One region of the Streptomyces sp. ActVer genome, then DNA from elsewhere that is predicted to be linked to it. Evidence: riboswitches for the same ligand, from Rfam matches in the RefSeq annotation. Region 1 holds a riboswitch; each other region holds the start of a gene.

Region 1 (4,206 bases):
GTAGTACTCCGTCATCTCGGCGGCTGAGCGCTCCTTGCCCTCGAAGAGGTACTTGCCGTCCTTGTAGAACTCGGAGGCGGCGACGTCGAGCGCGAGGGCGACCTGCTGGCCGGGGATGTAACCGGCCTCCTTGATCGCGTCGAGGATCAGGTCCAGGGCCTCGCGGTTGGAGCCGAGGTTCGGGGCGAAGCCGCCCTCGTCGCCGAGGCCGGTGGACAGACCGCGGCTCTTCAGCACCTTCTTGAGGGTGTGGTAGACCTCGGCGCCCCAGCGCACGGCCTCGGAGAAGGACTCCGCGCCGATCGGGGCGATCATGAACTCCTGGATGTCGACGTTGGAGTCGGCGTGCGACCCACCGTTGAGGATGTTCATCATCGGGACCGGCAGCAGGTGCGCGTTCGGTCCGCCCAGGTAGCGGAAGAGGGGGAGGTCGGACGCCTCGGACGCGGCGTGGGCGACGGCGAGCGAGACGCCGAGGATGGCGTTGGCGCCGAGCGAGCCCTTGTTGTCGGTGGCGTCCAGGTCGATCATGGCCTGGTCGATGAGGCGCTGCTCGGTGGCGTCGTAGCCGACGAGCTCCGGGCCGAGCTGCTCGATGACGGCGAGGACGGCCTTCTCGACACCCTTGCCGAGGTAGCGGTTGGGGTCTCCGTCACGGAGCTCAACAGCCTCGAAGGCACCGGTGGAGGCGCCGGACGGAACGGCGGCACGACCCGTGCTGCCGTCGTCGAGGCCGACCTCGACCTCGACCGTGGGGTTGCCTCGGGAGTCCAGGATTTCCCGGGCTACGACGACGTCGATGGACGGCACGAGCATCTCCTTATGGGATGTGACGCAAGCTGTTCCGGGCCGAAGGCCCGGTTGGGCGCGGACCTGTGGTGGCCCCGCGGCATGAGCCTAACCGGCTGCCGGGGATCGGCCAGCCCTCGACCGCCTCCTGGACAGAACCGAGAGTAAATTGTTTCCGAACGGAACAAAGCGAGGGGGAAGCGAGGGGGAAGCGCGGGAAAGAAAAAGCCCCGCTCCGGTGCGTACGGGGGAACACGCACCGGAGCGGGGAGCCCGTGGGGGACGGGGGTGGCCCTCACGAGGCCTCCACTATGGGGGACACGGATGTGAGGGCGCTGTGGTTCAGCCGCGATTCGATCGTGGGCCGGGGATCCGGCCGATCCGGAGATCCCGCCGAGGCTGAGCGGCCAGGGCCTCGGCCGGGACGTGACATCCGGACGATCGAAGTGGGGGTCGCGGCCGACGGGTGTCAGCTGAGGTGCAGCTGCTGGCCCGGGAAGATGAAGTCGGCGTCGTCGACGATGTCGTCGTTCAGCTTGTACAGCTTCGCCCAGCCACCCTTGACGTTCTTCTTCTCGGCGATCTCGCTGAGGGTGTCACCCTTGACGACCTTGTACTCGCCGTCGCCCTTCTTGACCTTCTTGCCGGTCGGGGTCTCGACGGTCTTCTTCGCGGTCGAGCGCTCCTGGGAACGCGAGGCGCGCTCCTCGGAGGACTTGGTGCTCTGCTGCTGCGACTGCGAGGTGCTCTGGCCGGAGTTGCCCGAGTTCGAGGGAGCCGGGGCACCACCGGTCGAGGCGCCGGACAGACCCACGCCACAGCTCGGCCAGGCACCCTTGCCCTGGCCCGCGAGGACCTTCTCGGCGATGGCTATCTGCTGGGACTTGGAGGCCTGGTTGGCGGTGGAGGCGTACGCCGAGCCGCCGTACGCGGCCCAGGTGGAGGCCGAGAACTGCAGGCCGCCGTAGTAGCCGTTGCCGGTGTTGATCGACCAGTCGCCGCCGGACTCGCACTGGGCGACGGCGTCCCACTCGGAGGTGGTGGCGGCGGAGGCTCCCGTGGCGCCCATCAGCGGGACGGCGACGGCCGCGGTGGTGACACCGGCGAGCGTGGCGATACGGGTGGCCTTGGACGGGCGGCGGTGCTTGCCCTTGCCGGAAAGCAGCATGAAGTGATCCCCTCACCGACGCCTGCGAGGTGAGCTGTCGGGTTCGGGCCGAGTGAGTTGCCCGGCCGCGCGACACTGCTGTCACGCGGCTTAACCCCAAGCCGTACCTGGCCTCAACGACCGGGTCCGGCACTTACCTTGGGTCCCCCGCTCCTGCCTACGGCGCTTGACGCGACGACTGTTCCCGTACGGCCGCTGGCAGGATTCGGCGTTGCGACCGTCGGGGCTCACCAGTGGCGAGCGGTCACGACCGTAGACACGCGATCCGCCGAATTTCAAAGACGATCAGGCTCTTGAGATCCATGTCTCACTTTCACCAAATCGGACATTCAGTGCGAACTGCCGCTGTTTTTCGCCCGATTCGACGCCTTGATGACCACATGGCACATCGCGCGGACGCTACTTGTCCGCCGTCTGCAGGCCGTCCACATCGAGGCTCTGACCGGGGATGATGAAGTCCGGGTCGTCGCCGATGGCTTCCTTGTTCTCGGCGTAGAGCGCCCGCCATCCACCCTCGACGCCAAGGGAGTCGGCGATCCCCCAGAGACTGTCGCCGGAACGCACGGCGTACGAGCCCTCGGCGGCGACGCGCGACTCACTGTCGCTGCGCGAGGCGTGCCGGCCGGCGGAGTCGTCCGCGCGGGAGTCGGTGGCGCCCTCGTCGGCACCGTCGCCTCGGTGACGGCCGGAGCCGGTGTCTTCCGTTCCGGAACCCTCGGCCGAAGCCTCCCCCCTCTGGGACGACTTGTCCGGGTCGTCACTCTTTGCGGTGGCATCCGTGGAGGAGCTGTCGGAATCCTGTGAGTCGGCGCTGTCGCCGCTACCGCTGGACGAGTCGGACGAACCGGATGAACCAGATGTGTCGGACTTGGTCCCGTTGCTGTTGTCCCCCATACCCAAGCCGGACAACGGGGTCGGCGAGTCGTCCGCGACCCCCGTGTCGACGTCGGCCGAGCCGGAGTTCTGCGTCAGACCCGCGACGAGACCGCAGGTCGCCCAGGCGCTCGTGCCCTGCTTCGCGAGGATCTTCTCGGCGACGGCTATCTGCTGCGAGCGGCTGGCCTGGTCGGCGCTCGGCGCGTAGTCGAGGCCGCCGTTGTCCTCCCAGGTCTCCTGGGTCATCTGGAGGCCGCCGTAGTACCCGTTGCCGGAGTTCGCGCTCCACGAGCCGCCGCTCTCGCACTCCGCGACCGCGTCCCAGGTGGTTCCGCTTGCGGCGCTCGCGCCGGTCGCACCGAGCAGAGGGATCGCGATGGCCGACCCGGTCACGCCCGCCGCGACGAGGAGAGCCGGAGCCTGACGGGGGCGACGGTGACGACCGTTCCCGGAGAGCATGCGGTTGCCTTTCGCGTGACAGCAAGGAGTGCGCACAGCGCACAGCCGACGACTGCGCTTGTGACTGCTGCGGCAGGTGGGACCGGCCGCATTGATGGGTGAACGTATAGGCAGTCGAACTCTTGTCACAAGTCGATGCAGCGCAGATAACGTGAAGATCACAACTTGACGGAGTCTCATGTTCCGTCGACTCCGTCTGCTAGCTGCCCGCTAGTCCGTACGCACCTTCCCGGAAGGGGCGAACTCCACCGGAAGCGTGCGCAATCCGCGCATGATGAGCCCTCCGCGCCATCGCAAATCGGCGGAATCGCCCGCGAGTTGCAGGTCGGGGAGGCGCGTGAGGAGCGTGGCCAGCGCGGTCTGGCCCTCCAGCCGGGCGAGGGGTGCGCCGAGGCAGTAATGGATGCCGTGGCCGTAACCGAGGTGTTGGTTGTCACGGCGGGAGAGGTCCAGGGTGTCGGGCTGGTCGAACCGGGCGGGGTCGCGGTCGGCGGCGGCGAGCACGACGAGTACGGGGTCGCCTGCGGCGATGTCCTGCCCGCCGATGCTCAGCGGCTCGGTGGCGAACCGCCACGTGGCCAGTTCCACGGGTCCGTCGTAGCGGAGCAGTTCCTCGACTCCGGTCGCGAGAAGGTCCGTACGGCCGGCCGCGAGGGAGTCCTGGAGCCGCTGCCGCTGCTCGGGGTGGGTGAGCAGCGCGTACGTGCCGTTGCCGATCAGGTTCACGGTCGTCTCGAAACCGGCGAACAGGAGGATGAAGGCCATCGCGGCGGCCTCGTTCTCGGTGAGGTGCTCGCCGTGGTCGGAGGCCCTGATGAGACCGGAGAGGAGGTCCTCGCCCGGCGCGGGCGCCTCCGTCAGTTCCTCGCGCTTGCGGTGGATGAGCTCGGCGAGATAGCCGCGCATCTTCTTCA
Region 2 (4,206 bases), on a different contig from region 1:
GCACCAGCACCTGCCCTGGGTCGCCCTGGACCCCGACGGAGCGGCCACCGAGGAGCGGGGCGAGGTCTACGGGTGCGCCCTCGCCTGGTCGGGCACCTGGCGGATCGCCGTGGCCCAACTCCCGGACGCGCGCGTGCAGATCACCGGCGGGGTCGGGTACGACGACTCGGGGCTGCTGCGGCTGGAGCCGGGGGAGAGCTTCGTCACACCCGTCTTCGCGGGGCTGTGGAGCGACGGCGGATTCGGCGGCGCGAGCCGTGCCTGGCACGCCTACCAGCGCGCCTATGTGATCCCGGACGCGGACGAGCACCGGCCGGTGCTCTACAACTCCTGGGAGGCCACGGAGTTCGACATCTCCGAGGAACAGCAGGGGGCGCTCGCGCGGCGGGCCGCCGCCATGGGGGTCGAGCTGTTCGTGGTCGACGACGGCTGGTTCGGGGCGCGCACCAGTGACCGGGCCGGGCTCGGCGACTGGACGCCCAACCCCGACCGCTTCCCGGCGGGCCTCAAGCCCCTCGCCGACGAGGTGCACGCGCTGGGGATGCAGTTCGGGATCTGGGTCGAGCCCGAGATGGTCAACCCGGACAGCGAGCTGTATCGCGCGCACCCCGACTGGGTGCAGTTCCAACCGGGACGAAAGAGGTCGGAGCTGCGCAATCAGCTCGTATTGAACCTCGCCCGCGAGGACGTCCAGGAGTACCTCTGGGAGCAGCTCGACATGCTGCTCTCCAGTGCGCCGATCGACTATGTGAAGTGGGACTTCAACCGCTGCTTCACCGACGCGGGGTGGCCCGGCGAGGCCTACCCGCAGCGGCTCTGGGTGGACCATGTGCACGCCCTGTACCGCCTCCTGGACCGGCTGAGGGAGGCCCACCCGGGCGTCGCCTTCGAGTCCTGCTCGGGCGGCGGCGGCCGTATCGACCTCGGGATCATGGCGCGTACGGACCAGGTGTGGACCTCGGACAACACCGACCCGCTCGACCGGCTCGCCATCCAGCACGGCTTCACTCAGGTGCATCCCGCGCGGACCATGGCGGCCTGGGTCACCGACAGCCCGAACGTCCAGCTCAACGGCCGCGTCAGTTCGTTGCGCTTCCGCTTCGTGAGCGCGATGGCCGGAGTGCTCGGTGTCGGCGGCGACCTGACCCGGTGGAGCGACGAGGAACTGGCCGAGGCGCGGACGTGGGTGGAGCTCTACAAGGAGATCCGGCCCGTCGTGCAGGGCGGGGACCTCCACCGGCTGCGGGCGCCGGAGGGCGGACTGAGCGCCGTGCAGTACTCGCGTGACGGCGAGGTCGTGGTCCTCGCCTGGCTCCAGGCCCAGCACTACGGTGAGCCGGTCGCTCCGGTGCGGCTGCGGGGGCTCGACCCGACAGCGGTGTACGAATGCCTCGAAACGGGCGAAGTCCACCGAGGTGCGGTGCTGTTGCATCACGGGTTGCGGACGGGGCTGCACGGTGACCTTGATGCGGCAGTTTTCCGCCTGCGTCGCATGTGACTGTTGTGTCCGTAATGGAGCCTTAGTTCCAACTCGCTCTGGAATAAAGGCTCCTGGAACGGCACTCCGTGAGCAGCGTCATATTCGTGACGGTCCGCTGTCGCCATGTTCACGTAATTCGGCTGCGTTTTCAGGGATTTAACAAAGGGGGAAGATCCCTGATTTACGCAGCGTGACCGTCATTTCGGTCAGGGATCAAGAGAACGGGGCACACAGGAAACCCCAAAGGTTGTTCCTGCGTCTTCATGTCGCTTACGTTCGCCATCAATCCGGACGGACGCCCAATCCTGCCGCCGCCCGGAATCCGCTCACCCACCCGTACACGGCAGGAGCGGGGGACCCACAGGTAGAACGCCTGTTCCGGTCTCCGGAACGGCTAGGGGTTAAGTCGTGCGCAAACACGGCCGGGCATCTCCAGCTCGCACCCGACAGCTCACCTCGCAGGCGCCGGAGAGGAATTCGTCATGCCCGCGAAGGGTAAGCACCGCCGTCCCAAGTCCCAGCGTTTCACCCGCTCCATAGCCGTCGCCGGAACCGGTGGCGCCGCGCTGGCCCTTCCGCTGCTCGGTGCGACCGGAGCGCACGCCGCGACTCCGCAGTCCGCCGCCGATTCCGTGGCGAGCGTCTCGAATGTCGCGAGTAAGGCCGCCGAATCGGCGCCTGCCGCCGCCGACAAGAAGGCCGAGGCGAAGAAGGCCGAGGCGAAGAAGGCCGCGGCCAAGACCTATTCCGTGCGTGCGGGCGACTCCCTGTCGAAGATCGCCGACACACAGGACGTCAGCGGTGGCTGGAAGAAGCTGTACGAGGACAACCGCAAGGCGATCGGCGGTGACCCGGCGCTGATCCACCCGGGCCTGAAGCTGTCGATCGGCAAGGCCGCCGCCTCCTCGGACTCCGGCTCCGACTCCGGTGCCTCCAAGGCCACCGAGTCGTCCGCGAAGAAGGCTGCGGCTCCCAAGGCTGCGGCTCCCAAGGCCGCGTCCGAAGCCAGTGCCGCCGGCTTCACGCTGCCGGTCGCGGGCGCGGGCGTCGGCACCCCGTACAAGATGTCGGGCAGCATGTGGTCCAGCGGTTACCACACCGGCGTCGACTTCGTGGTCCCGACCGGCACGTCCCTCAAGTCCGTCGGCGCGGGCACGGTCGTCTCGGCCGGCTGGGCCGGCGCGTACGGCAACCAGGTCGTCATCAAGCTCGACGACGGCCGCTACGCCCAGTACGCCCACCAGTCCTCCCTCTCCGTCTCGGCCGGACAGACCGTGTCCGAGGGTCAGCAGGTCGGCCTCTCCGGCGCGACGGGCAACGTCACCGGCCCGCACCTGCACTTCGAGATCCGCACCACCCCCGACTACGGCTCGGACGTGGACCCGCTGGCGTACCTGCGTGGCAAGGGCGTCTCCGTCTGACCCGACGCCAGGCACGCCCGCACGGCGTACCACTCCGCTCGTCTCCGAAGGCCGGACCCTGTGATCCCCGGGGTCCGGCCTTCGGTGTTTCGGTTCTGTGGCATGGCCGGGCGATGTGTCGACAGGGGTGCGGAAGCCGGGACACAGTGATCTCCGCAAGCGCTTTCTATGCGCCTTTCATGCCTTGGAGGTCTTCATGACGACCACACGCAGAGCATTCGGAGCCCTGGCCACCGGTGCCGCACCCGCTGCGCTCGTCCCCACGCAGACGGCGAGCGCGGCAGCCCGGCACCGTCCGGGGCGGCTCATCGCCCGCGACGACTTCCGGCACGGCCTCGGCCAGTGGGTGACGGAACTGCAGGACGGCGGCAGTGTCACCGCCTCCCGGGGAGTCCTGGAGATAGATGTGCCGAGCGGCGCGACGGTCTGGTTCAAGCGAAAGCTGCGAGGGCCGTACGTCCTGGAGTACACCGCCACACCGGTCTCGGCGGGCGGCGCCAACGACCGGGTCTCGGACCTCAACAACTTCTGGAACGCCACGGACGTCCGCTCCCCGGAGGACCTCTTCGCCACGCAGCGGGGCGGCGCGCTCGACGAGTACGACCACCTCACGACGTACTACGCCGGATACGGCGCCAACACCAACACCACGACCAGGCTGCGCCGTTACGTCGGTGAGGCGGGCGTCCGACCCCTCGTCTTCGACTACACCGAGCCGCTGCTCACGGCGAACGAACCCAACCGTGTCCGGATCGTCTCGAACGGCTCGACGGTCCAGTGGTGGGACAACGGACGGCTCGTCTTCGACTTCGTGGACCAAGAGCCGTACACGAGCGGCAACTTCGCGTTCCGGACCGTGTGGAGTCACTTCAGGATCACGGACTTCCGGGTGCGGGAGCTGCGACAACGTGCCTGATCGAGCCCCTTATTCCGGGATTGACCAACACTTGACGAGTGGCTTATCTCACCGCCCGTCAACCCCTTCCTACGGTCGCGTAGCTCACACCCGAAGGTGAATCATGGCCCGATGTGGCAGACGATTCGAAGAATGACAACAGATCAGTGATCGGGTCGTACGTGGCGGTGGGGGACAGCTTCACCGAGGGCGTCGGCGACCTTGGCCCGGACGGGGCGTTCGTCGGCTGGGCCGACCGGTTCGCGGTGCTTCTCGCGGACCGCCGGCCCGAGGGCGACTTCGACTACACCAACCTCGCCGTCCGCGGGAAACTCCTCGACCAGATCGTCGAGGACCAGTTGACGCGCGCGAAGGAGCTCGCGCCGGACCTGGTCTCCTTCTGTGCGGGC
Region 3 (4,206 bases), on a different contig from region 1:
CTCCTCCTCGTCCGGGATCTGGTCGGAGTCGGCGACGAGCGCGACCCGCTCCAGGAAGGCGGAGAGGCCGCCCGGTGCCTCGCCCTCGCCGGCCTCCTGCTCGAACTCCAGGGCCACGGCGGCCAGTTCCTGGAGGTTCTCGATGCGGGTCTCGTCCTGCGGGTCGGTCGAGGCCTGCAACTCGGCGAGGTAGCCGGTCCGTTCGAGAACCGCTTCCAGGACCGTCGCCGGGCCGGCGCCCGACTCGACGATCGTGCGGAGGTCCTCCATCAGCGTGTTGAACCGCTTGACTGCGTTCGTCGAGCGGGACGCCATGCCGTACGCCTCGTCGACGCGGCGCAGCGCCTGCGGGAAGCTGATCTTCTCGCGCTGGGAGAGCGCGTCGATCATCGCCTCGGCGCGGTCGCCGATGCCGCGCTTGGGGACATTGAGAATGCGGCGCAGCGGTACGGAGTCCTCGGGGTTCGCGAGCACGCGCAGGTACGCGAGGACGTCCCGGACCTCCTTGCGCTCGTAGAAGCGGACGCCGCCGACGACCTTGTAGGGCAGGCCGACGCGGATGAAGACCTCTTCGAAGACACGGGACTGCGCGTTCGTACGGTAGAAGACGGCGACGTCGCCCGCCTTCGCGTCGCCCGCGTCCGTGAGGCGGTCGATCTCGTCGGCGACGAACTGGGCCTCGTCGTGCTCGGTGTCGGCGACATAGCCGGTGATCTGGGCGCCCGCGCCCGCGTTGGTCCACAGGTTCTTGGGGCGGCGCGATTCGTTGCGCTCGATGACCGCGTTGGCGGCGGTGAGGATCGTCTGCGTCGAGCGGTAGTTCTGCTCCAGCAGGATCGTCGTCGCGTTCGGGTAGTCCTCCTCGAACTGGAGGATGTTGCGGATGGTCGCACCGCGGAAGGCGTAGATCGACTGGTCGGCGTCGCCCACCACGCACAGCTCGGCCGGCGGGAGGTCGTGCTCGCTCGGCGGTACGTCGACCGGGTGCTCGGAGGTACCGACGAGCTCGCGCACGAGGGCGTACTGCGCGTGGTTCGTGTCCTGGTACTCGTCGACCAGGACGTGCCGGAAGCGGCGGCGGTAGTGCTCGGCGACGTCCGGGAAGGCGCGCAGGAGGTTGACCGTCGTCATGATCAGGTCGTCGAAGTCCAGCGCGTTCGCCTCGCGCAGGCGGAACTGGTACATCGCGTAGGCCTGGGCGAGGGTCTTCTCGAAGCCTCCCCCAGACTCCGTCTGGGAGGTGCCCCCAGCCGCCTGGGCGGCGAAGTCCTCCTCGTCGATCAGCTCGTTCTTCAGGTTCGAGATCTTGGCGCTGAACGACTTGGGCGGGAAGCGCTTGGGGTCGAGGTCCAGGTCACGGCAGACCAGGGCCATGAGGCGCTTGCTGTCGGCGGCGTCGTAGATCGAGAAGGAGGAGGTGAAGCCGAGCTGCTTCGACTCCCGCCGCAGGATCCGTACGCACGCGCTGTGGAAGGTCATCACCCACATCGCGTTGGCCCGGGGGCCGACGAGCTGCTCGACGCGCTCCTTCATCTCGCCCGCGGCCTTGTTCGTGAAGGTGATCGCGAGGATCTGGCCCGGGTGCACCTTGCGCTCGCCCAGCAGGTGGGCGATCCGGTGCGTGAGCACACGGGTCTTGCCGGAGCCCGCGCCGGCCACGATGAGCAGCGGCGAGCCGTGGTGGACCACCGCCGCGCGCTGGTTCTCGTTCAGCCCGTCCAGGAGCGCGGCCGGGTCCACGTGCGGCCGGGGCGCGCCGTCGCGGTAGTACCCGTCCCGACTCGGAGGCACGTCGAAGCGGCCGCCGAACAAATCGTCCGGAACCGGCTCCGACTCCGGCGCCTCGTCCTCGGGCGGCGGCGGGGGCTCCTCCTCGTGGGCCCGTGAGGGCTTGAGGTCCGCCAGGAAGCTGTCATCAAAGAGGCTGCTCATCGCTCTCCGAGTCTAGGCGCCCCCACTGACAGCGTGCCGCCGCCCTTGAAACTCCGCGGGCTCGCTCCGCGGGGGTGCGGGTTTCCGTGGCCGCCCACCTCGGGTTCCGTCACCCTCCGGTGGGGGCTTGTAGCGGTCCGCGATCAGGTGGCCGACCTGCGGCTTCACCGGAAGTCCCTGGGGGCCGTATCGCGGGTGCGGGTTCCTTGTGGCTTGTCGCGCAGTTCCCCGCGCCCCTAAAGGGGCACTGCCCAAAGGGGCACTCCAGCGGGCCGGACTTCATCGAGTGGACAACTCGGGCCACACCCATCCGAATTGACCAGGTCGAGTCGAGCCCAAGGCTAAGGTCACGAAAATGTATCGGGCATATCGCACATCAAACTTCACAGGGGCCACACGAGTTAGCTAAATTTTATGTGGGCCGCACGACCCGCACCGGCGAACACGCCGGGCCGAGCGGCCTCCGCCGAGTCCGGTAGGCCCTCGTGGCCGACGGAGCCGGGGACCCACCGACCTTGGGGTGAATCGGTCCAACTCCCTTCGGGGAAACGGACCGTAGGGCAAACCTTCCGGAGCACCCGCCCGAACCCGACAGCTAACTCGGTAGGCGGACGACGGAAGGAGACGCCCTCGTGGCGCCACACCGCAGGTCCCGGCCCCCCAGTCCCGTGGGCATACGGACTCCGGCCCTCGCCACCGCGGCCCTGACCTCGGTGGCCCTCCTCTCCCAGACGGCGAACGCGTCGCCCTCCGAGGAGCCCAGGCCGAGCCTGGAGGAAGTCGAGAAGAAGGTCGGCGACCTCTACCGCCAGGCGGAGACGGCCAGCGAGAAGTACAACGCGGCCAAGGAGAAGACCACCAAGCAGAAGAAGCGTGTCGACACCCTGCTCGACGACGTGGCGCGCCGCACGGAGAGGCTCAACGACGCGCGCGAGGAGCTCGGTACGTTCGCCGCCGCGCAGTACCGCACCGGGGCCGCCGCCCCCGACACCGCCTCCCTCCTCCTCGCGGACAACCCGCAGGACTACTTCGACCAGACCCAGCTGATGGACCGGCTCACCAGCCGCCAGAAGCAGTCCGTCGACGACTACGTGACGCAGCAGACCGCCACGACGGAGAAGCGGCGGGAGGCGTCCGAGAGCCTGGAGACGCTCACCAGGACGCAGAGTTCACTGAAGACGTCCAAGGCGGACGTCCAGCGGAAGCTCGCCGCGGCGCGCGACCTCCTCTCGAAGCTGACCGTCGAGGAGAAGGCGCGGCTCGCCGCGATCGAGCGGCAGAAGCAGGAAGAGGCCCAGCGCAAGGCGGACGAGCTGGCCCGGCAGCAGGCGGCCGACGCCGAGCGGCGGCGCCAGGAGGCCGCGCAGGACACCGGGGCCTCCACGGGCTCCGGGAGCACCTCAGGGACCTCCGGCTCCGGCTCCGGCTCCGCCACCTACACCGCCAAGGCCGACAAGGCGCTCGCCTTCGCCCGCGCCCAGATCGGCAAGCCGTACGTCTGGGGCGCGAGCGGCCCCGGCTCGTACGACTGCTCCGGTCTCACCCAGGCAGCCTGGAAGGCCGCCGGCGTCACCCTCCCGCGCACCACCTGGGACCAGGTCAACGCCGGCACGACGGTCTCCGTGAACAGCGCCCAGCCCGGTGACCTGGTCTTCTTCTACGACGACATCAGCCACGTCGGCATCTACATCGGCGACGGCATGATGATCCACGCGCCCAAGCCGGGGGCGTACGTCCGCGAGGAGTCGATCTACTACATGCCGATCCACAGCGTGGTGCGCCCGGCGTGAGGCGCTTCTCGTCGACCTGAGTGGAAACAGGAAGCTGTTTCCACTCAGGTGCCCACTCGGGTCCCCGCTCAGGTCCAGAGCACCGCGATGAAGATGTTCGCCGTGGTCAGCCCGCCCACCAGGCCGAACAGGCTGTTCTCGACCTTCTCCTCGTCCCGTTTCACGTACACGAGGCCGAGGATCACGACCAGCAGGGCGAGCTTCACGCCGATCTTGACGTTGTTGACGGTCTGGTCGTCGGCCTGGTTGAGGCCGACCAGGATCGCGCCGGTGACCAGCATGGTCAGCGCGCCGTGGAGCATGGCGGGGCTGAAGCGGGCCGTGCCGTCACTCATGGCCTTCATCTGCGTGAGAAAGCCGCCGAGGAGGGATGCGATGCCGATGATGTGCAGGGCGACGAAGACATGAATGAGTACGTCCATGAGCCCGGACACTAGCCAAACGGCTCCGTACCACCGCACACCGCCCCCCGCCCCGCACACCC

Evidence for each region. A riboswitch is a leader RNA that binds a small molecule or an ion and turns the genes downstream of it on or off. The one in region 1 is predicted to bind cyclic di-AMP.
Region 2: another riboswitch for cyclic di-AMP. It lies ahead of O3Q52_RS18335 (LysM peptidoglycan-binding domain-containing M23 family metallopeptidase); the one in region 1 lies ahead of O3Q52_RS38175 (transglycosylase family protein).
Region 3: another riboswitch for cyclic di-AMP. It lies ahead of O3Q52_RS24775 (C40 family peptidase); the one in region 1 lies ahead of O3Q52_RS38175 (transglycosylase family protein).

What each region holds. Positions count from the first base shown of each region.
Region 1 is NZ_JAPWHT010000339.1:5,415-9,620, reverse strand. It holds gene eno (phosphopyruvate hydratase) at 1-810, opposite strand, end outside; gene O3Q52_RS38175 (transglycosylase family protein) at 1,259-1,957, opposite strand; cyclic di-AMP (ydaO/yuaA leader) riboswitch at 1,962-2,132, opposite strand; gene O3Q52_RS38170 (transglycosylase family protein) at 2,357-3,292, opposite strand; gene O3Q52_RS38165 (cytochrome P450) at 3,503-4,206, opposite strand, start outside.
Region 2 is NZ_JAPWHT010000099.1:22,832-27,037, forward strand. It holds gene O3Q52_RS18330 (alpha-galactosidase) at 1-1,498, shown strand, start outside; cyclic di-AMP (ydaO/yuaA leader) riboswitch at 1,794-1,958, shown strand; gene O3Q52_RS18335 (LysM peptidoglycan-binding domain-containing M23 family metallopeptidase) at 1,963-2,901, shown strand; gene O3Q52_RS18340 (DUF6250 domain-containing protein) at 3,098-3,817, shown strand; partial or broken gene O3Q52_RS18345 (SGNH/GDSL hydrolase family protein) at 3,964-4,206, shown strand, end outside.
Region 3 is NZ_JAPWHT010000156.1:10,447-14,652, reverse strand. It holds gene pcrA (DNA helicase PcrA) at 1-1,932, opposite strand, end outside; cyclic di-AMP (ydaO/yuaA leader) riboswitch at 2,387-2,558, shown strand; gene O3Q52_RS24775 (C40 family peptidase) at 2,565-3,722, shown strand; gene O3Q52_RS24770 (hypothetical protein) at 3,791-4,144, opposite strand.